DNA from 2 places in the Peribacillus sp. TH16 genome. Region 2 is predicted to be linked to the other one. Evidence: predicted binding sites of a transcription regulator. Region 2 holds the regulator's gene; the other holds the start of a gene.
The links. Region 2 encodes NrdR, which represses ribonucleotide reductase genes. Its sites were predicted from a motif close to AACACNATATATNGTGTT; they were not measured.
Positions count from the first base shown of each region.

Region 1: a site for NrdR is predicted at 1,273-1,290, ahead of JFV29_RS19005 (vitamin B12-dependent ribonucleotide reductase). Genes of this name have one in related genera too.

Region 1 is NZ_JAEKEM010000009.1:1,030,838-1,041,860, reverse strand. Features, by position in the region: gene JFV29_RS19010 (lipoate--protein ligase family protein) at 213-1,049, shown strand; gene JFV29_RS19005 (vitamin B12-dependent ribonucleotide reductase) at 1,439-4,009, shown strand; gene JFV29_RS19000 (MFS transporter) at 4,216-5,466, shown strand; gene JFV29_RS18995 (hypothetical protein) at 5,496-5,681, opposite strand; gene splB (spore photoproduct lyase) at 5,819-6,844, shown strand; gene JFV29_RS18985 (patatin-like phospholipase family protein) at 6,929-7,810, shown strand; gene JFV29_RS18980 (IS1182 family transposase) at 7,956-9,314, opposite strand; gene JFV29_RS18975 (SA1362 family protein) at 9,595-9,969, opposite strand; gene JFV29_RS18970 (DUF1385 domain-containing protein) at 10,106-11,023, opposite strand, start outside.
Region 2 is NZ_JAEKEM010000009.1:1,413,581-1,424,603, reverse strand. Features, by position in the region: gene hflK (FtsH protease activity modulator HflK) at 1-178, shown strand, start outside; gene hflC (protease modulator HflC) at 175-1,107, shown strand; gene polA (DNA polymerase I) at 1,241-3,865, shown strand; gene mutM (DNA-formamidopyrimidine glycosylase) at 3,886-4,716, shown strand; gene ytaF (sporulation membrane protein YtaF) at 4,797-5,429, shown strand; gene coaE (dephospho-CoA kinase) at 5,454-6,053, shown strand; gene JFV29_RS20910 (glyceraldehyde-3-phosphate dehydrogenase) at 6,213-7,250, shown strand; gene speD (adenosylmethionine decarboxylase) at 7,642-8,022, shown strand; gene nrdR (transcriptional regulator NrdR) at 8,282-8,743, shown strand; gene JFV29_RS20895 (replication initiation and membrane attachment family protein) at 8,802-10,220, shown strand; gene dnaI (primosomal protein DnaI) at 10,207-11,023, shown strand, end outside.

The sequences.
Region 1 (11,023 bases), 380 kb from region 2:
AAAAACTCCCTTCTACCTAACGAATACAGACAATCTTTATTATATAATTGCTTTAACTAATAATCAAAAAATATTTTCGTAAAATTCTTTATCGACTTAATGGTACTTTCTTTTTTAGAGTGTTAAAGTCTGTTAAACTACTAAATGTGAGTTTTTTTATGACGGAATTACTGACTTACTTTTAAACAGTCTACATGAAATGAGGGGTAAGGATGACAAAAGAAAAATGGGGATTTATAGATTCTGGATATTGTTCACCGGCTTTTAATATGGCGATGGACGAAGCTCTTTTAAACTGGCAGAGTAAAGGGGAAATACCACCGATTATCCGCTTTTACGGTTGGGACCCAGCTACATTGTCGATTGGTTATTTTCAAAAGGCAGAATCTGAAATTGATATAGAAGAAGTTAAAAGGCAGGGCCTCGGTTTTGTTCGCAGACCAACAGGAGGACGTGCTGTACTGCACGAACATGAATTGACTTATAGCGTAATTGTCCCAGAATCCTATCCGGGAATGCCTACTACTGTTACTGAGGCATATCGAGTTATTTCTGAAGGAATATTAATGGGGTTCAGGAATCTTGGATTGGATGCTTATTTTGCTGTACCTCGAACCGATCAGGAGAAAGCGGCTTTAAAAGCACCCAAGTCTTCCGTCTGTTTTGATGCGCCAAGCTGGTATGAATTGGTCGTTGAGGGCCGTAAGGTAGCTGGCAGTGCACAAACAAGGCAAAAGGGCGTCATCCTTCAACACGGGGCCATTTTACTTGAACTTGATGATGAAAAGCTCTTTAGCGTGTTTAAATTCTCAAATGACAGGGTTAAAGAGAGAATGCAAAAAAACTTAAAAAACAAAGCCGTGGCCATAAATGACATTGCCGGAAGAAAGATTACCATCCCAGAAGCAAAAGATGCTTTTGAAAAAGGTTTTGCCGATGGACTTTCGATCGAATTAGAGCCATACGTCCTCACTGAACAGCAATTGCTGGAAGTGAAAGCCATTGCAGAAAGCAAATATGAAAGCGATGAATGGAATTTTTTGAGATAGAAGAAGCAGGATAATTAGAACAGATAATAAAAATGTTTTTTCAGATTTTTGCAAACAAATAAGCTTTTCCTTGCAACGATAAGCACTAACAAGGACAGGGAAAAAGCAAGGTTCAAATTAATTGAAATCTGATGAAAAATTATTATAAATCGACATTTTCCTCCCTTTTACTAACTATATTAATTGATTTATCGTTTGACAAAATTAAAAGTTAATCAACACAAACACAATATATAGTAGTCGAAATATTTATTACGACACTATATATTGATTTTTGAGTTTCGCTATGATAAATTTAGGGTAACTTGTTAAGCGAAACGGACATGTAAGACTACATATAAATTTTTGCAGCAAGAACGGATCTTGAAACATATAAAGGAGAGGGAATTATGTCGGTTGTAATAAAAGAAGCTTTAAAGGTTGATCTAGAAAGGTTGAATAAGGATATTTCTTTATTTCCCCAGGTCCATCCTGTAACAGCTGATATGAAAATGACGCATAAAGGCGTGTCCCGTCTAGTTATGCTTGACCGCTATTCTTTTAAGGATACTGAAAAAATTACGCTCTCGACTGGCGATTTTGTAGTATTGACGATTAAGGAAGATCCGAAATTCCCTGCACGGGGTCTTGGTTACATCGTTGAAATAGATTGGGAAACGAAAAAAGCTAAGGTATTAGTGGATGATGAATTTCGCGGAGCATTAGATAACCCGGAAGAAGTGGCAACGGGGATTGTAAATCGACCGCTTGATATCATTGAAAAGCCGCTTGAAATATACTATGAACAAATTGCAAAACGTAATGCAACGGGATTGGCTTCAGTGGAAAAGACTGAGGAAAAAAGAACGGAATGGTTCAATAAGTTCTATGAAGAATTAAAGAACCTTAATTTTGTCCCAGCAGGACGTGTATTATATGGAGCCGGTTCTAACACGGATGTTACTTATTTTAATTGCTATGTAATGCCATTTGTTCCGGATTCACGCGAAGGAATTTCCGAACATAGAAAGCAAGTCATGGAAATCATGAGCCGCGGAGGCGGTGTAGGTACGAACGGATCGACACTTCGTCCAAGAAATACATTGGCAAAAGGGGTAAATGGAAAATCCTCCGGTTCAGTTTCATGGCTTGATGATATTGCGAAATTGACCCATCTTGTTGAACAGGGCGGAAGCAGACGCGGTGCACAAATGATTATGCTTGCGGATTGGCATCCAGATATTGCTGAGTTCATTATTTCGAAAATGCAAAATCCACGGATTCTTCGCTACTTAGTGGAAAACACAAAAGATGAAACCATCAAAAAGTACGCTACAGATAAATTAAAATTCACTCCGCATACCGAACAGGAAACGGCTATGTACCAAGGTATCATCAACTATAAAGAGATTCCGGGTTTAGGCGGATTTAGCGAGAAAATCATTAGAGAGGCCGAGGAAAAGGTTCGTACAGGCGGAACGTACAGTGTCCATAATGCCGATTTTCTAACAGGCGCCAATATCTCGATTTGCTTGACTAAGGAATTTATGGAAGCTGCCGAACAAGATGGCGAATATGAATTGCGTTTCCCGGATGTTGAAAGCTATAATGCTGAAGAAATGGCGATTTATAATGAAGAATGGCACAATGTCGGTGATGTACGTGAGTGGGAAAAAATGGGCCGCAAAGTCCGTGTTTACCGTAAAATCCGAGCTAAAGAGCTTTGGAACTTAATTAATATTTGTGCTACTTATTCTGCAGAGCCGGGTATTTTCTTTATTGATAATGCTAACGAGATGACAAATGCAAAAGCATACGGACAACAAGTTGTAGCAACGAACCCATGTGGTGAACAGCCACTGGCTCCATACTCTGTGTGTAACCTAGCAGCTGTCAATTTAGCAGAAATGGCTGATAAAGATAACAAAACAGTTAACTTTGAGAAACTTAAGCAGACCGTAGAAGTGGGTGTGCGTATGCAGGATAACGTCATTGACGCGACCCCTTACTTCTTAGATGAAAACAAGAAACAAGCACTCGGCGAGAGACGGGTTGGTCTTGGTGTTATGGGTCTACATGATTTGTTAATCTATTGTGAAACGGAGTACGGATCTGAAGAAGGGAATATCCTGGTAGACAAGGTGTTTGAAACGATTGCAACTACAGCTTACAGGACTTCAGTAGACCTTGCTAAAGAAAAGGGCAGTTTCCCGTTCCTAATCGGGTCAACTGATGAAGAAACGAATGAGCTTAGAACGCGTTTCACTCAAACTGGGTTTATGGAAAAAATGCCAGAAGATATCAGAGAAAGTGTTGCTGCACATGGCATCCGTAATTCTCATTTATTGACTGTTGCTCCTACAGGCAGTACAGGTACGATGGTTGGGGTATCTACTGGTCTTGAACCATATTTCTCTTTCACCTATTTCCGTAGCGGTCGTCTTGGTAAATTCATTGAGGTTAAGGCTGACATCGTACAGGAATACTTGGATCGTCATCCAAAAGCGGATCCAGAAAAGCTTCCGAAATGGTTCATTTCTGCAATGGAATTGGCTCCTGAAGCACATGCTGACGTTCAATGCATTATTCAACGCTGGATTGACAGTTCGATTAGTAAAACGGTTAACGCTCCTAAAGGATATACCGTTGAACAAGTAGAAAAAGTATATGAACGTCTATACAAAGGCGGAGCAAAAGGCGGTACGGTATATGTAGATGGAAGCCGTGACAGTCAGGTTCTTACGCTTAAAGCAGAAGAAAATCAAATGGATGAGCAACTTGAAATGGATGAATTAACAGATGTGGAAGAAAAGAAAAAAGTCGTATTGGTTGATACGATAAATGAACTGCGTTCGACGAATGTTACGATTGGGTCGGAAGTAGGTAACACCTGTCCTGTTTGCCGTAAAGGTGAAGTTCAGGAAATGGGCGGATGTAATACATGCACGAATTGTGGCGCACAATTAAAATGCGGCCTATAAGCTTGATTTAAGAAAGTCGTTAAGGTATAGCTGAAAAGCTGATCTTAACGGCTTTTTTTTGCAAATCTAAGAGTGTATTCAATATTTTGAAATTTTAAAGGTTACCTTTTATTGGTCTGTAAACTATTAATTGTTATTCATTTTCGTGAAGGCTTTTCTTTATATATGGTTAAACTACAATGTATTAACTATGATGGGGTGTATGAATGGAAAATCAGAAATGCGATAATACGAAGGTAAGTGCTTGGTGTATTGTAAGCATGGCTTCGATTCCGCTCGTCATGACACTAGGAAATTCTATGCTTATTCCGGTGTTGCCGGTTTTTGAAGAAAAAGTGAACATAACATCCTTTCAGTCGAGTATGATAATCACCAGTTATTCAATCGCTTCCATTTTTCTAATTCCAGTAGCAGGTTACTTGTCTGATCGCATTGGAAGGAAAAAAGTTATCCTACCCAGCCTGATTTTAGCTTTGATAGGTGGTTTGATTGCTGGTTTTGTTTCCTGGAAGATGGACAATCCGTATACCTGGATTATCTTGGGCCGCGTTCTACAAGGGATTGGTGCGGCTGGGGCAACTCCAATCGTCTTGCCGTTAGTAGGCGACCTTTATAAAGCTGATGATGAGAAAACAAGTTCCTGTTTAGGCATAATTGAAACATCGAATACCTTCGGGAAAGTGTTAAGTCCGATTTTAGGATCCTTATTCGCTTCACTTATTTGGTTTTTACCGTTCTTTTCTATTTCCTTTTTTAGTTTAATTTCGATTGTTCTCGTTTTTTTCTTTATAAAAGTACCGAAGAATAATCATGCACCAATAAAGTTCAAAGAATTTTTAAATAAAACGAAAGTAACCTTTGAGGAGGGAGGAAAGTGGCTTTCCGTTGTATTCCTATTGGGCGTTTTTGTCATGCTTGTTCTTTTTGCAGTGCTATTTTTTTTATCGGAAAGTCTAGAAAAATTACATGATTTAAAAGGCATTAAAAAAGGCTTTGTCTTGGCGATCCCTTTGTTCTTCTTATGTATCTCCTCTTATGTGGCGGGAAGGAAGATAAAAGGAAGCATACCGTTGATGAGAAGGATTATATTGATTAGCTTAATATTAATGTCAGGAAGTATAGTTTTTGTTGGCTATACGAAGGAAAAAATTGTGTTGCTGCTTATAATAACAAGTGTATTAGGAATCGCGATTGGTGCCATGCTTCCAACTTTGGATGCGCTCATTACTGAAAATATTGAAAAGACACAGCGGGGAACAATTTCCTCTTTCTATAGTTCTGCACGATTTATTGGTGTTGCAGCAGGACCACCACTCATGTCAGTGTTAATGAAAAACTATTTAAATATAAGTTATATTATTGCCGGAGTATTTGGTATTATCTTGCTTTTCCTTGCGTTTAAACTCCTTAAAGAAAATACAATGAAAATGAATGCAGAAGAGAAGACCGAGTCTTAGGATTCGGTCTTCTTTGCTTCATTCATTTGTCAGCCATTTTCATTTTGTTGGGCAATTTCCTTTTCGGCCAAGTATTGGTTTCCATCCTTTAACACCGAGTATTCATCGACAGAGTCTCCAGGGACATTCCGGGGATTGGGAAATTTATTATCTGTTTGTACGGTAATTACTTGTTTACCCATTCCATTTGTCAAGAAGTCTTGCTTTTTAGTCATATCACATCTCCCATACTTGAATTTACCAATTAGAATCAATCATGAGGATAATTGAATTAAGAAAAACTATCCTTATAAGTTAGATTGTCTAGTTTGAATAAAAGTATGAACAAATCCGAAAAAGAATGGAGAAGTATATGAAACCATTTATCCCACAGCTAGTATATATTGAGCCAAGAGCACTGGAATACCCGCTTGGCCGAGAATTAAAAAAGAAATTTGAGGATATGAATATTGAGATCCGTGAAACGACTTCACATAATCAAATTAGAGATTTACCTGGGGATAATGATTTGCAAAAATATCGTGTCGCCAAGTCGACGCTGGTTGTGGGAATCAGGAAAACGTTGAAGTTCGACTCGTCTAAGCCATCTGCAGAATATGCTATCCCGCTTGCTACTGGGTGTATGGGTCACTGTCACTATTGTTATTTACAGACGACGCTAGGTACAAAACCATACATTAGGACATACGTGAATCTTGATGAGATTTTCGAAGCAGCTGAAAAATATATAAACGAAAGAAAACCTGAAATTACCCGCTTCGAGGCGGCATGTACTTCTGATATTGTCGGCATTGACCATTTGACACATTCATTAAAAAGGGCCATTGAATATTTTGGTAAAAGTGAAAACGGTGTTCTCCGATTTGTAACTAAATTTCATCATGTCGATCATCTATTGGATGCCGAACATAATGGGAAAACAAGATTTCGGTTTAGTATTAATTCACGTTACGTGATCAAGAATTTTGAGCCTGGAACTTCGAGCTTTGAGGAAAGAATGGAAGCGGCACGCAAGGTAGCAGGTGCAGGATACCCATTAGGTTTTATCGTTGCACCAATATATCGTCATGAAGCATGGAAGGAAGGCTACTTTGAACTATTCGAGCGGTTAAGTGAGGCATTAGAAGGGGTGGATATTCCTGATTTAACTTTTGAGTTAATCCAGCATAGGTTTACTGGTCCTGCAAAAAAAGTGATTCAAAAAAATTACCCTAAAACAAAATTGGAACTTGATGAAACGAAACGGAAATATAAATGGGGTCGCTATGGCATTGGGAAATATGTGTATCAAACTGAAGAAGCAGCAGAACTTGAATCAACTATCCGAGGGTATATAGCGAAGTTTTTCCCAAAATCGGAAATTCAGTATTTTACCTGATGAAAGGTTGTTTCTATATAAATCAGTCATAAATCGCTCTAATCCTGCTTAAAAATGTAAAGACCGGATTAGAGGAGGGCAGCAATGATTATTGACGGCGTTTTTTCCGGAGGCGGGATTAAGGCATATGGTTTAGTAGGAGCCCTGCAGGAATTGGAGGAACGTGGATTTGTATTTAAAAGGACAGCTGGAACGAGTGCAGGCTCAATTATAGCAGCTTTTTTAGCTGCAGGTTATACAGGAAAAGAAATGGAAGAGGTTTTTCTTGATATAGAATTAAGTAGCCTGTTGGATAAGAGGCGGGGCCTTTTGCCTATCCCACTTGCCAAGTGGCTACTTGTTTATTGGAAATTAGGTTTATATAAAGGGGAGGCCTTGGAAAATTGGGTTGCGGGTAAACTAGCAGAAAGGAATGTAGTCACCTTTAATGATGTTCCACCAAATTCTCTCCGTATTATTACCTCTGATATTACACATGGGAAATTGGTAGTGCTTCCTGATGAGTTACCGAACTATGGAATCGATCCAAGCACTTTTCCAGTGGCCAAGGCGGTAAGAATGAGTTGTAGCATTCCATATTTCTTTGAACCAGTAAAGCTGAATGTTGGGAAAAGTACGTTTCTATTTGTTGATGGAGGCGTGTTAAGCAATTTTCCAATGTGGTTATTTAATTCAGACCATGTAAGAAAGGAACGACCAGTCATAGGCTTACGTCTTAGTGCAGATGAGATATGGAAGCCGCATGAAGTGGATAATGCGGTTGAATTGTTCTCAGCACTATTCAAGACGATGAAAGATGCCCATGATGCACGTTATATTTCCAAGAAACATGTTCAGAATATTGTATTTATCCCGATGAAGGGGATCTCCGCTATGGATTTCAACTTGAATGATGAAAAAAAAGGAGAGTTAATGAATCGTGGTCGTCAGTTTACTAGAGAATTCTTAAAGCATTGGACATATTAAAAAAGAAAAATCGGGCTCTTAAAAAGAAGCCCGATTCAGTTTGTAGACAAAAGGGGTCCAGAATGTTTTAATTCTGGACCCCTTTTGAAATTCCCTTTGAATTTTGATCAAGATTAAGAGATTGGGCCTCTACGAGCCCACTTTATTAAGCCATTATTGGACCTTGCCATGTCCAATTGGCAATCTTCTTTAAATTCATGGCAGCGAATGTAAGCATCGCCTGCATCGACAATTTTTTAAGTCCCCTTAAAGTAGTCCAACGCATACCATGCTTTTCTTTTGCATCTGCGAATACACGCTCTATTGTTTCTTTGCGTTTCGCATATATAGGTTTTACATCCTTGTGGTGACGCAGATGATCTGCTTCTTCCATATAATTTTGCCAGATATGGCGTGTCACCACTTTTTGATGGTCTTTGCTTACTGTACACTGTGATAAAAATGAGCATGTCGCACAAGTGTGTTTGGGTGATTTGTACTCGCGATAGCCCTCTTTATTTGTTGTTGAGTACTTTAAAATCTCGCCCGATGGGCAGAGATAACAATTAAAATGTTCATCGTAAACATAGTCATGCTTGCGAAAGAACCCTTCTTTTGTTCGTGGACGTGTATAGGGTAAAGCTGGTGTGATTTCTTTCCCAAAAAGGTAGCTTGTAATGGCTGGTGTTTTGTAAGCTGCATCTGCGGCAACAGCTTCAGGTTTTCCAACTTTCTCAATCACTTGTTCAACAAGAGGCTCTAAGATATGACTATCATGCGTATTTCCTGGTGTTACAATCGTCCCCAGCACAAAACCGTTGCGGTCTGCAGCCGCATGAAATGAATAGGCAAACTGTTTTGTTCGTTCATCTTTTACATAGTAGCCACTCTCAGGGTCAGTTGAACTTTCTTTAATTTCTTTGGTTTCTTCTTTATCAAATTTATCCGGTGGAAAAGGCTTCTTTCCATTGTTTTCACGATCTTGATTTATTTCTTCTTGAAGGCGTCCTTGATATGCTCGTGTTTCCTTACGAACGATTTTCTTTTCGAATTTCCGCTTATTCGCACTGGCTTTCACATGTGTTGAATCAACGAATACGTGCTCTGCACTAATTAACTTTCTTTCTGAGGCTGTCATTAAGATACGATAAAAAATCTGTTCAAACAGGTCTGTATCTTTAAAGCGACGCTCATAATTTTTCCCGAACGTTGAGAAGTGAGGTACTTTATCATGGAAACCGTAACCTAAAAACCAACGGTAAGCCATATTCGTTTCAACTTCTTCAATCGTTTTACGCATCGAACGAATACCGAAGGTATATTGAATGAATGTCAATTTAACTAAAATAACTGGATCAATACTTGGGCGGCCTATCTCTGAATACATCTCTTTCACCAAGTCATAAATGAAAGTGAAGTCAATGGCCCCCTCAATTTTACGAACCAAATGGTTCGCTGGCACCAGTTGATCCAAAGTAATCATTTCAAGTTGATCTCGCTGAATAGAATTATGTTTCGAAAGCATCGTCATCACCTCAAGTTTTAATACTCCTATATTAAAACAAAAAAGACTGTAGGAAAAAGTGTTTATTTCTAATTGTTAAAACAAAGTTGATTGGAACGGAAGGTGCGAGACTCCTGCGGGAAAAGCCCCACAGGCGCAAAGGCGCCGAGGAGGCTCCCTGACCGCCCGCGGAAAGCGAGTGCCTGGAGTGGAAATCAACGTTCGAATTTTTACACCCCCTCAAAAAAACTGTAGACAAACTCGATTTTCATCGAGTTTGTCTACAGTCTGAATCGGGCTCTTAAAAAGAAGCCCGATTTTTCTTTTTATTCTTTTTCCCTTCGATGACGGTTAAGTGACTATCTGATTTCTTTCGCACTTTTATTTTTTTAGACGATTTTGCTGCAGAGAAGCTAGCCACATTATCCTTTTTCGAAGTTCGGTTCTTTAGCCTTTTTTTCGATTGGCGTGCAGCCTTTCGAAACGCCTGTTGCTCTTTTTTTACTGGTTTTCCCTTTGTTAATCCGGTATAAATCATATAAATAATCCCTGCGACAATGGCAATTATAAGAATGTTTCTAAAAAAGCCAATCGGGTCATTAAACAGTCGGCTCATTAGTCCGAGGACTCCGAGGGCGATGATTCCGTATATCATGAATGATATGAAACGTTTCAACAAAGACACCTCCTTAAGAGCATCATAAGCATTTCTAGCTTATTTTAAACATTATTCATGTAAAATATTTGAAAAAATGAAGATTATTCTCTTTGTTTAGTATATGATTTTTCATAATCATATTGTGATAGATGTTTTACACAATAACATCCGTTTCTAAACCTTTTTCCGTCCTTTTTTCCAACCTTAACAGTTCATGAAAGGAAGCCAATGCGACTTCGACCTGATCGTCGGAAGGAGCTTTTGTAGTCAATAATTGAAGCCAAAGACCAGGATAACCAAGGTAACGCAGAACTGGAATATCTCTCACTTTGTTTGTCAACTGCAATACCTCGAAGGAAATGCCAAGCACGACGGGAATAAGTAACACTCGATCCACGACACGTAGCCATAAAGGGTCGATTGGGACGAGCATATAGACAAACATACCAACAATGACAGTAAATAAAATAAAGCTGCTACCGCAACGATAATGAAGCCGTGAACTTGCCTGCACATTGGCGACAGTCAATTCTTTCCCGCTTTCAAAACAATTAATCACTTTATGCTCTGCACCGTGATATTGAAAGACTCGCTTGATTAATGGTGTCATGGATACTAGGTAAATGTAAATGAGCAGTAATATCAACTTAAACAAGCTTTCCATTAAAACCTGAGCCATATGACCAGGAAAAATAGGTCTTGTTAATGCTGCAAGAAAGACTGGAATCAGTGTAAACAGCAATTTACCAAATAAGAAGGAAAGTACCCCGATTACGGCAACTCCAAGCCATACACTTAGTTTTGAAGATTCCTTTGTTTCTGTTTTCTTTTCTTCTATCTTTTCCCCGCCTTCTTCTTCATACTGCTCTGTGGAAAAGTTTAGATGTTTTGAGCCGGTAGCGCTCGACTGAATCAGTGAGACAATTCCCCGTAAAAACGGTATTTTTTTTAAGCGATTGACAGCAGGCTTGGATTCACGCGGTATATGGTAATACACAATCGTTGAATCTTTGCGGCGGACAGCAGTGACTGTATGGTGTTTGCCGCCAAACATGACGCCTTCCACTACAGC
Region 2 (11,023 bases):
AGTATTGCCGAATGCAGAGATTTATATCATGAATGATGATGGAAATACAATGAAGTACTTACCACTTCGCTCACTAGAAAAAGAGGAAACGAAAAAAACGCCTATTCCTGAAGAAGAAACGAAGAAGGAGTCTGTACCTGAAGAAAAAGCGACAGGGGAAGGAGGCACCAAACAATGAGCGGAAAAGTAATTGATTTTAATGAGATGAGGAAAGGTAATTTTCACTGGGGAGGCTATGTTAAAATAGGGATTTTCCTCATTATATTTATCGTGTTGCTGCTGATTATCTTCACCAATGTGTATATCGTCAAGGAGGGTGAATATAAAGTCGTCCGCCAATTCGGTGAGGTGGTTAGAATCGATAAAACCCCAGGATTAAAGGCGAAGGTACCATTCATTCAAAGTGTGGTTACCCTGCCAAAATATCAAATGAGTTCTGATGTGTCAGAGGCGGAAATCAATACAAAAGATAAAAAGCGGATGCTCATCGATAACTATGCGGTCTGGAGGATAGAGGACCCAAAAAAATTGATCACCAATGCAAGGACACTCGAGAATGCGGAAACGAGAATGGAAGAGTTCATCTATTCGGCAGTACGTTCAGAGTTGGGTCAGTTGAATTATGATGAAATTATTAATGATGAGAAGTCATCGAGGGGAAGCTTGAACGACCGTATTACGGAGAAAGTTAACGAACTGCTACAAAAAGACAGTTACGGGATCAGCCTAACTGATGTCCGGATAAAACGGACGGATCTGCCTGCGGAAAATGAAGAATCCGTCTTTAAAAGGATGATTTCCGAGCGCGAATCGAAAGCGCAAGAGTACCTATCCAAAGGAGATGCGAAGAAAAACCGAATTATTGCGGATACTGATCGAAAGGTAAAAGAATTGCTTTCGACTGCAGAGGCAGATGCAGAAGTGATTCGGGCTGAGGGAGAAGGGGAAGCAGCGAAAATTTATAATAAGTCGTTTTCCAAAGATCCTGATTTCTATAAACTATACCGTACGCTTGAATCTTATAAAAAAACGATTGGTGATCAAACGGTCATCGTTCTGCCATCAGATTCACCGTACGCTAGCTTGTTAATGGGAAATACAAAATAGCATAGTCGCTAGTCGCCGTCATTTTTCTTTCCACTTCTACTCATGGTAGAATAGAGAAAGAAAATGCACGGCTTTTTGCGTTTATAAATAGAAGCTGAACTACATAACCCTGTGTGACTGGAGGAAGACGAATTTGGATAAAAAGTTAGTACTCATAGATGGAAATAGTATTGCTTACCGCGCATTTTTTGCGCTTCCGCTCTTGAATAATGATAAGGGTGTACATACGAATTCGGTGTACGGATTTACCATGATGCTTAACCGCATTCTTGAAGAAGAAAAGCCAACGCATATTCTTGTGGCCTTTGATGCCGGTAAAACGACATTCAGACATGAGACATTTAAAGAATACAAGGGTGGACGCCAGAAAACGCCGCCTGAATTATCCGAGCAATTCCCCTTTATCCGCGAGTTGCTCGACTGTTTCCAAATAAAAAGGTATGAATTGGAAAATTACGAAGCCGATGATATTATCGGTACGCTGTCTCTACAGGCGGAAAGAGATGGTTTTGAGGTAAAAGTCATTTCCGGTGATAAAGATTTAACCCAATTATCTTCCCCGAGTACGACGGTTTCAATCACGAAAAAGGGAATCACTGAAATTGAGGAATATACACCAAAGCATATACATGAAAAATACGGCCTTTCACCCCTGCAAATCATTGATTTAAAAGGGTTGATGGGTGATGCTTCCGATAATATTCCTGGCATACCGGGAGTTGGTGAAAAAACGGCACTTAAATTATTACACCAATTTGAAACGGTTGAGAACCTGCTAAGTTCGATTGATGAGGTAAGCGGTCAAAAATTGAAGGAAAAAATTGAAGAACATAAAGACCTTGCTTTGTTAAGCAAAGAGCTTGCGACGATTACAAGGGAAGCGCCAATTCAAGTTATGGTCAATGAGACCGAGTACAACGGAATGGACCAGGAAAGGGTTATTTCATTTTATAAAGAGCTTGGTTTTTCCACGCTGCTCGATAAATTGGATGTTTCAGAAAGTGTACCGATTGAACAAGAAAAAATTGAGGTTCACACTTCGGAAATGACTGCAGAGTTGTTTGCTGATGGAAGTGCTTTATATGTTGAAATCTTAGAAGATAATTATCATCATGCAGACATTCTTGGAATAGCCGTCAGCAATGAAAATGGCCATTTTTACTTCCATGGTGAGACGGCACTGACTTCAGATATATTTAAATCTTGGGCAGAAGATGAAACAAAAAAGAAAACGGTTTTTGACGCAAAGCGCACGGTTGTAGCACTGCGCCATCGAGGAGTTGAAATAAAAGGCATTGATTTTGATGTGTTTCTAGCATCATATATCTTAGATCCTGCAGAGTCAGTGGATGAAGTGGCCGAAATCACGAAAACTCAAGGAACCATACGTCTTGAAACCGATGATGTTTTTTATGGAAAAGGTGCAAAACGCAAGGTACCCGAAGAATCTGAATTGAGAGATCATATCGCCAGAAAAGCGAAGGCTATCTTTTCTTTAAAAGAACCTATGGTTGAAAAGCTGCAGGAGTTTGAGCAATACCATTTGTTAACGGAACTTGAGCTGCCTTTGTCCATTATCTTGGCTAATATGGAGTGGCAGGGTGTTAAGGTAGATATTGGACGACTGAAAAACATGGGGCAGGAATTAGCTATTCGATTAAAAACCATCGAAGGGCGAGTTTTTGATCTGGCTGGAGAGGCTTTCAATATCAATTCACCGAAACAACTTGGGGTAATTCTTTTTGAAAAGTTGGAGCTTCCAGTATTGAAGAAAACTAAAACAGGCTATTCTACGTCAGCTGATGTGCTGGAAAAATTGGAGAGCCAGCATAATATTGTGAAAGAAATTTTACTTTACCGTCAGCTTGGTAAGTTGCAATCCACCTATATTGAAGGCTTGCTCAAAGTAGTCAATCGGAAAACAGATAAGGTACACACTCGTTTCAACCAAGCATTGACCCAGACCGGCCGATTAAGCTCGACAGACCCTAACCTTCAAAACATCCCAATCAGGCTAGAGGAAGGCCGGAAAATCAGGCAGGCGTTTATCCCTTCTGAAAAGGATTGGATTGTTTTTGCTGCTGACTATTCTCAGATCGAGTTACGAGTGCTTGCACATATCGCCAATGATAGCGGCCTAGTTGAAGCGTTTCAGGCAGGGATGGATATCCATACAAAAACAGCGATGGATGTTTTCCATGTATCAGCAGAGGAAGTCACTTCGAACATGAGACGCCAAGCAAAAGCGGTTAACTTTGGGATTGTCTATGGTATAAGTGACTACGGACTTTCACAAAGCCTTGGCATTACTAGAAAAGAAGCGGGAGAGTTCATTGAGAAGTATTTAAGAAGCTTTCCTGGTGTACAGGAATATATGGAAGAAAGCATACATGAAGCTCGTCAAAAAGGATATAGTACGACTTTGCTGCAAAGAAGGCGTTATATTCCTGAGATTACAAGCCGTAATTTCAACATTAGAAGTTTTGCCGAACGGACAGCCATGAACACGCCAATTCAAGGCAGTGCAGCAGATATCATCAAGCTTGCCATGATTAATATGAATAAGCGTCTGAAAAAAGAGGGGCTAAAAACGAGAATGCTTCTGCAGGTGCATGATGAATTAATTTTTGAAACACCTCCGGAAGAACTCGAAATCCTTAAGAAAATCGTACCAGAGGAAATGGAGAATGCTATTGAATTAAATGTGCCTCTCAAAGTGGATTATGCTTACGGGCCAACATGGTTTGATGCCAAATAATAAAAGATAGGTGATTAGTAATGCCAGAACTTCCTGAAGTAGAAACAGTCAGAAGAACGTTAGAGCAGCTCGTACTTGGAAAAGAAATCAAGGAAGTGTCCGTTTTCTGGCCTAAGATTATTAAAGCACCTGAACCTGTCGAACAGTTTCAGGATGCTTTAAGAGGGCAGACAATTCAGCGAATAGGCCGTCGAGGCAAGTTCCTCATTTTCACACTGGATGATTATGCAATGGTTTCGCATTTAAGGATGGAAGGGAAATACGGAGTGCATCCAAAAGAAGAGCCGTATGATAAGCACACTCATGTTATTTTTACTTTTACGGATGACAGTGAACTTAGGTACCGGGATGTCCGGAAGTTCGGGACGATGCATTTATTTACAAAAGGGGAAGAACTTGAGCAGTTGCCATTATCGCATTTAGGTCCTGAACCGCTATCAGAAGAGTTTACAGTCGAGGGGCTTAGTGCGAAGCTGGCAAGAACCAGTAGGAAGATTAAGCCAGTTCTTCTAGATCAAACTGTTGTCGTTGGAATTGGAAATATATATGTGGACGAGTCTTTATTCCGTTCCGGGATTCATCCAGAGAGAATAGCTTCTTCACTTACGTTAGAGGAAATTAAAAAGCTGCATTCCGAAATCATAGCAACATTAGGTGAAGCGGTGGAAAAAGGGGGAAGTACGATTCGTTCGTACATTAACTCTCAAGGGCAAATCGGCATGTTTCAGTTAGAACTTAATGTTTACGGACGTAAAGGAGAGAACTGCAAAACGTGCGGTACACCACTTGAAAAGCTAGTTGTAGCCGGACGCGGCACACATATATGCCCGTTGTGTCAGCGACTTAAGTAGTCAATGTCTTTTCAAACACATCGGATGGGCTCCTTCCATATACTAGGGTAGCACCGAGAAGGGAAGGAGTAATAATTCCGATGTGGCTACAAATTATTTTTCTTGCTTTTGCAGTAAGTATTGACGGTTTTGGCGTAGGTTTGACATTTGGTATGCGAAAGATGAAAATCCCCTTAAAGTCAATAGCGGTCATTTCATTTTGTTCGGCACTGAGTTTAGGCATTGCGATGGTCATCGGGCAGTTCATCAGTCAGCTTATTTCTGTCGGAGCGGCTGAAAAAACTGGGGGCATCATTCTCATTTTTCTTGGTGCTTGGATGGTATACCAGTATTTTAAGCCTGATAAGGAATTGAACGACGAAAGATATCATGAAAAAATCATCTTTAACTTTGAAATTAAATCACTTGGAGTAGTCATAAATATTTTACAAAAACCATTGAATGCCGATTTTGACAAATCAGGAACAATTACTGGTGTTGAAGCACTTGTTCTCGGGTTTGCACTTTCGCTTGATGCGTTCGGAGCTGGAGTTGGAGCAGCTATGATCGGGATTTCACCGATTATTCTCGCAATATGTATCGCTGTAATGAGTTCAATCTTCATTTGGAGCGGACTTCAAAGCGGGAAATTGCTTTCAAATAATAAAATTGTGCAGCAGTTAACCTTTCTTCCGGGCGTGCTATTGATTTTAATTGGTGTATTCAAGTTATAATAATTGATTTAAAAGGGGGAGCTTATGGGACAAATCATTGGAATCACCGGGGGGATTGCAAGCGGGAAAAGCAGCGTCAGCCTTTATATACAGGAACTTGGTTTCACGATTGTAGATGCAGATGTGGCCTCCCGCGCAGTCGTAGAGCCAGGTGAAGAAGCCTACCATCAAGTAGTAAAAGCTTTTGGTGAAGATATTTTATTGGTGGATGGCAATATTGATCGGGTGAAATTAGGGTCTATTATATTTCATGATCAAGAAAAGAGATTGCTTTTAAATAGTATCGTGCACCCTGCTGTTAGGAATTGGATGCGTCTAAAAACGGAAAAGGCACTCGCTGCAGGAGAAGAAACGGTATTTATGGATATTCCGCTCCTATTCGAAAGTAAGTTAACATTCATGGTTGAAAAGACTCTATTGGTATATGTAGATGAGCGCGTTCAATTGGAACGCTTAATGAACCGGAATGGATTATCAGAGACAGATGCACTTGCAAGAATTCAATCACAGATGCCGTTAGCTGATAAAAAAGTTTTAGCGGATGCGGTCATTGATAATAATGGGAATCTTGAGGAAACAAAGAAGCAGGTTAAAACCGTACTTTGCAATTGGAATGTCTTATAAATGAGAAAAAAGGGAGAAGCCTTATGGTTTCTTCCTTTTATTTTGAAAAAATAACAACAATCCGCATTTTTATTAGCACAATTGCACTCAATTATGTTATACTAATTACATATGAGAGGTAATAAGTATAACATTAATATTTTCAGGAGGGTCCGAACAATGAATTCAAGAATAGCGATTAACGGATTTGGGAGAATTGGAAGAATGGTTTTCCGAAAGGCCATATTAGATGAGAGTTTGGACATTGTTGCCATTAATGCAAGCTATCCTGCTGAAACTTTAGCCCACTTACTAAAATATGATACGATCCATGGTAAATTCGACGGTATAATTGTAGCGGAAGATGATTCACTTGTAGTGAATGGCCGCCGTGTACAACTAATAAATAACCGCGATCCAAAGCAATTGCCTTGGAAAGAGATGAACATAGATATTGTAATCGAAGCTACGGGCAAATTCAATGATCGTTCTAAAGCGGCTCTTCATTTAGATGCAGGGGCAAAAAGAGTTATTTTATCCGCTCCGGGTAAAAATGAAGACGTTACCATTGTAATGGGCGTCAATCAGGAAGCGCTAGAAATTGACAAGCATTTTGTTATATCCAATGCATCTTGTACAACTAACTGCCTTGGACCAGTTGCGAAAGTGCTCGATGAAAAATTCGGCATTGACAACGGTTTAATGACAACGATTCATTCTTATACAAATGACCAAAATAATATCGATAACCCGCACAAAGACTTAAGACGTGCTCGTGCAGCTGCAGAAAGTATCATTCCTACGACAACAGGAGCGGCTAAAGCCATCTCTCTAGTTTTGCCTCAATTAAAAGGCAAGCTTCACGGTATGGCGATACGTGTACCAACACCTAACGTTTCTTTAGTCGATCTTGTTGTGGACTTAAATCATGATGTAACGATTGATGAAGTGAACCAAGCATTCATTGACGCATCAGAAAATGAACTTAAAGGGATTATGGAATTCACGACAGAACCTCTTGTTTCGAGTGACTTCAAAACTAATCCGCACTCTGCAATCATCGATGGTCTATCAACGATGATGATTGGGAATAGAAAAGTGAAAGTCCTTGCTTGGTATGATAACGAGTGGGGTTACTCAAACCGTGTAGTGGATCTTGTAAATTTAGTAGCTTCCGAGTTGAAAAAAACTTTAGAAGTTCAATTATCTGCTAATTAGTTGAATAAACCCGAGTCTGCTGAGTCTTTTAGCGGGCTCGGGTTTATTTTTAGCGAATTTTTAATTCTATTTTTAGCGGTTTAATGTGAAATTTTTTTTGCGAAGTGATAAACTGCTATGAAATGATTCAAAGGGCAAGGACTCCATTAAGAAAGCCCTTACATTTTTTTCGTATAAACATTATCTTGCCGAAAATTCAAAATGGCAGTTGCAAAAAAATTTCAAACAATATATACTATGAATCGTGAACTTCTTCAAAAGAGAGTTTGCACGATGGCTACTTAAAGGGTTAGGACCTCTTTGGACTAACTTTCCCCCGTGGTAGTTGTTAGAAGTTATGTAATTTTTAATCATGGTAAGGGGGAAGCTTAAAATGGAAACAGCTTACACTATGGAAACAATGGGTAGACATGTCATTTCTGAACTTTGGGGTTGTGACTTTGAAAAACTGAACAATATTGATTTGATTGAAAAGATTTTTGTTGATGCTGCATTGAAGTCAGGTGCAGAGGTTCGCGAAGTAGCATTCCACAAGTTTGCTCCACAAGGAGTAAGTGGGGTTGTCATCATTTCTGAATCACATTTAACGATTCACAGTTTTCCAGAACACGGCTATGCAAGCATTGATGTCTATACATGTGGTAATTTGGATCCGAATATTGCGGCAAACTATATTGCTGAAGCTTTGAATGCGCAAACACGTGAAAACATTGAACTTCCACGTGGATTAGGTCCGGTACAAATGAAAAAAGCCAATATAAGTGCCCTATAAAAAACGTATACACAGAGATGCCATGGGTGCATCTCTTTTTTAATGCAATAAATTAGCAAGCCCGCTTTAAAGTAAAGATTGTGACTAGTAAAAAGCATAAAGACTCTGATAACGCTCCTTCAAAAAAGTGCCTACTGTTGGAAGTTACACTTTTTACTTGTACTGGTTGTTCCTTTTAATATAAGATTGAGATAGAAGAGTAAATCCTTGGGGAACATTTAGATAGGGGAGTCCTACATAAAATACGGAGCTGATAATGATGAAATGCCCATCATGTCAATATAATGGAACAAGAGTGCTCGATTCCAGGCCAGTCGATGAAAGTAAATCGATTCGACGACGCCGTGAATGTGAGGCATGTGGTTTTCGATTCACGACATTTGAAAAGGTAGAGGAAACGCCGCTGATTGTAGTGAAAAAAGGCGGGACACGGGAAGAGTTCAGTCGTGATAAAATCCTACGTGGCTTAATCAGGGCCTGCGAAAAACGTCCAGTTCCACTAAAGGAATTGGAGCAAATTACCAGTTATGTAGAAAAGGAATTGCGCAACCAGGGCATCGCAGAAGTGAAAAGTGACAATGTCGGCGAAATGGTGATGGACAAACTGGCAGAAGTCGATGAGGTTGCCTATGTTAGATTCGCTTCCGTATATCGACAATTTAAAGATATTAATGTCTTTATTGATGAATTGAAAGATTTAATAAATAAAGAAAGAAAGTAGAGCTGAAGATTTACTTTGGCTCTTTTTTCACTACATCTTTTGAAAGGTTTGAATGGAGATGTCAATGCATTGGCAAGAATTGCTCCCAGCGGATTCATACTTGGTTTCATCTGCGGGGCTGCTTCATGATTATGATCGGAAAATACTAACCCGACTATATCAACCTCTTATTGGACCGATCTGTATTAGCCTATACATGACGTTATGGAGTGAGTTAGAGGAAAATCGGCTCTGGTCGGAAGCTTCCTCACATTATCAATTAATGAATACAATTGGCCTTAAATTAGGCGATATTTACGAAGCACGCCTTTTGCTTGAGGGAATCGGACTGCTGAATGTGTATAAGAAATCGAAAGAAGATACGAAGGAATTTATTTACGAATTGAATTCGCCGCTGTCACCTCAACAGTTTTTCACTGATGGTATGCTGAATATATACTTATACAAAAAAATTGGCAAAGTACAATTTAACCGGTTAAAGAGATTCTTTTGCGATGATCACATTTTAACGGATCAGTATGAAAGTGTGACAAAATCTTTTGCAGAGGTGTTTTCATCAGATCATTTGGACTCCTTATATGTAACAGATGAAGCGAAAAACGAATGGAAACCTTTGCCCGAACAGCAATATATCAATCGAGCGGATGGAGTCGAGCCATCGGGATTTGACGGCTTATTTGATTTTGACCTTTTGTTAGCCGGAATAAAATCATCAATCGTGCCGAAAAAGGCCTTTACTCCGAAAATAAAAAGTACGATTGCCAAACTTGCCTTTTTATATGGCATTGATCCGCTTGAAATGCAAAAACTAGTTATGGATGCCGTTTCATTGGATGATGAGATCGACGAGGAAATATTAAGAAAGGCGGCAAGGGACTGGTACCAAATCGAGCGACAGGCCGATATGCCTTCCCTTGTCAATCGCGTGCAGCCGATACGTGAACGAACACAAAAAGAAGAACCGAAAACGCAGGAACAAGAGCTAATCCGTCATTTGGAGACGATTTCCCCGCGCGACCGTCTGATGCAGTTGTCAGGCGGTGCAGAGCCATCCAGCGGTGATTTGAAAGTGGTAGAAGGTGTGATGATCAACCAAAAGCTAAATCCGGGGGTCGTCAATGTCTTAATTGAATATGTTATGCTCAAAACAGATATGAAATTCACAAAGGGCTATGTGGAAAAACTGGCGGGCCATTGGGCACGTCTGAAGGTGTCTACTGTCATCGAAGCGATGGAACTAGCTAAAAAAGAGCACCGGAAATATCAGGATTGGGCTCAGGGAAGCAGAAACGTTGCAAAAGGCGGCCGGAAAAAGACGATTCGGGAAGAAGTGGTTCCCGAATGGCTTGAGAAAAAAGAAGAAACACAGCAGGAGCAGAAAGTGGATCAGCCTGAATTGAATGAACAGAAACGCGAGCTTCAGGAGAAATGGAAGCAGTGGAAAGCTGGAGGTGAAATGAACGATGGAAAAGATTAATAGTTCCCTTAATAAATTGGCTAATACAAACCAATTTCAGGAGCGTTATGAAAAGTTAAAACAGGAAATTTTTGAAGACGAACAGGTGCGGCTATTTTTGAATGCCAATAGTTCGACTGTTACGAAGGAAATGATTGATAAAAACTTAGGGAAGCTTTATGAATTTACTTCGCAAAGTAATAAGTGTGATAAATGTCCAAGTTTGGATGGCTGTATCAATATGATGCATGGCTATTATCCCAAACTGGTTGTTCAAGGGAAGGCACTTAATTTGAATTATGAAATCTGTCCGCGGAAATTGGCAGAGGATGAAAAGCGAAAACGCGAAAAATTGATTCGCAGTCTTTATGTGCCAAAGGATATTTTAAAGGCTACCATTGAAGACTTTTCACAAACGGATGATGAAAACAAACGTTTAGGCGTTTTAGGTAAAGCGATGTCATTCATTATGGAGTATGAGCCGGGTAAAAGACAAAAAGGATTATATATTTATGGGAAGTTCGGCGTTGGCAAGACTTATTTATTGGGGGCAATTGCCAATGAACTCGCTGAAAGGCAAATATCCTCACTAATCGTCTATGTACCGGACTACTTAAGAGAACTAAAGGGCTCGATTGGCGATAATACCGTCAATGAGAAAATTGAAATGGTCAAAACGGCACCTGTTCTTATGCTGGATGATATCGGAGCCGAGTCTATGACAAGCTGGGGCCGCGATGAAGTCTTTGGGCCAATTTTGCAATTTAGGATGCTGGAAAACCTGCCTACGTTTTTCACTTCGAATTTTGACATGAATGGCCTTG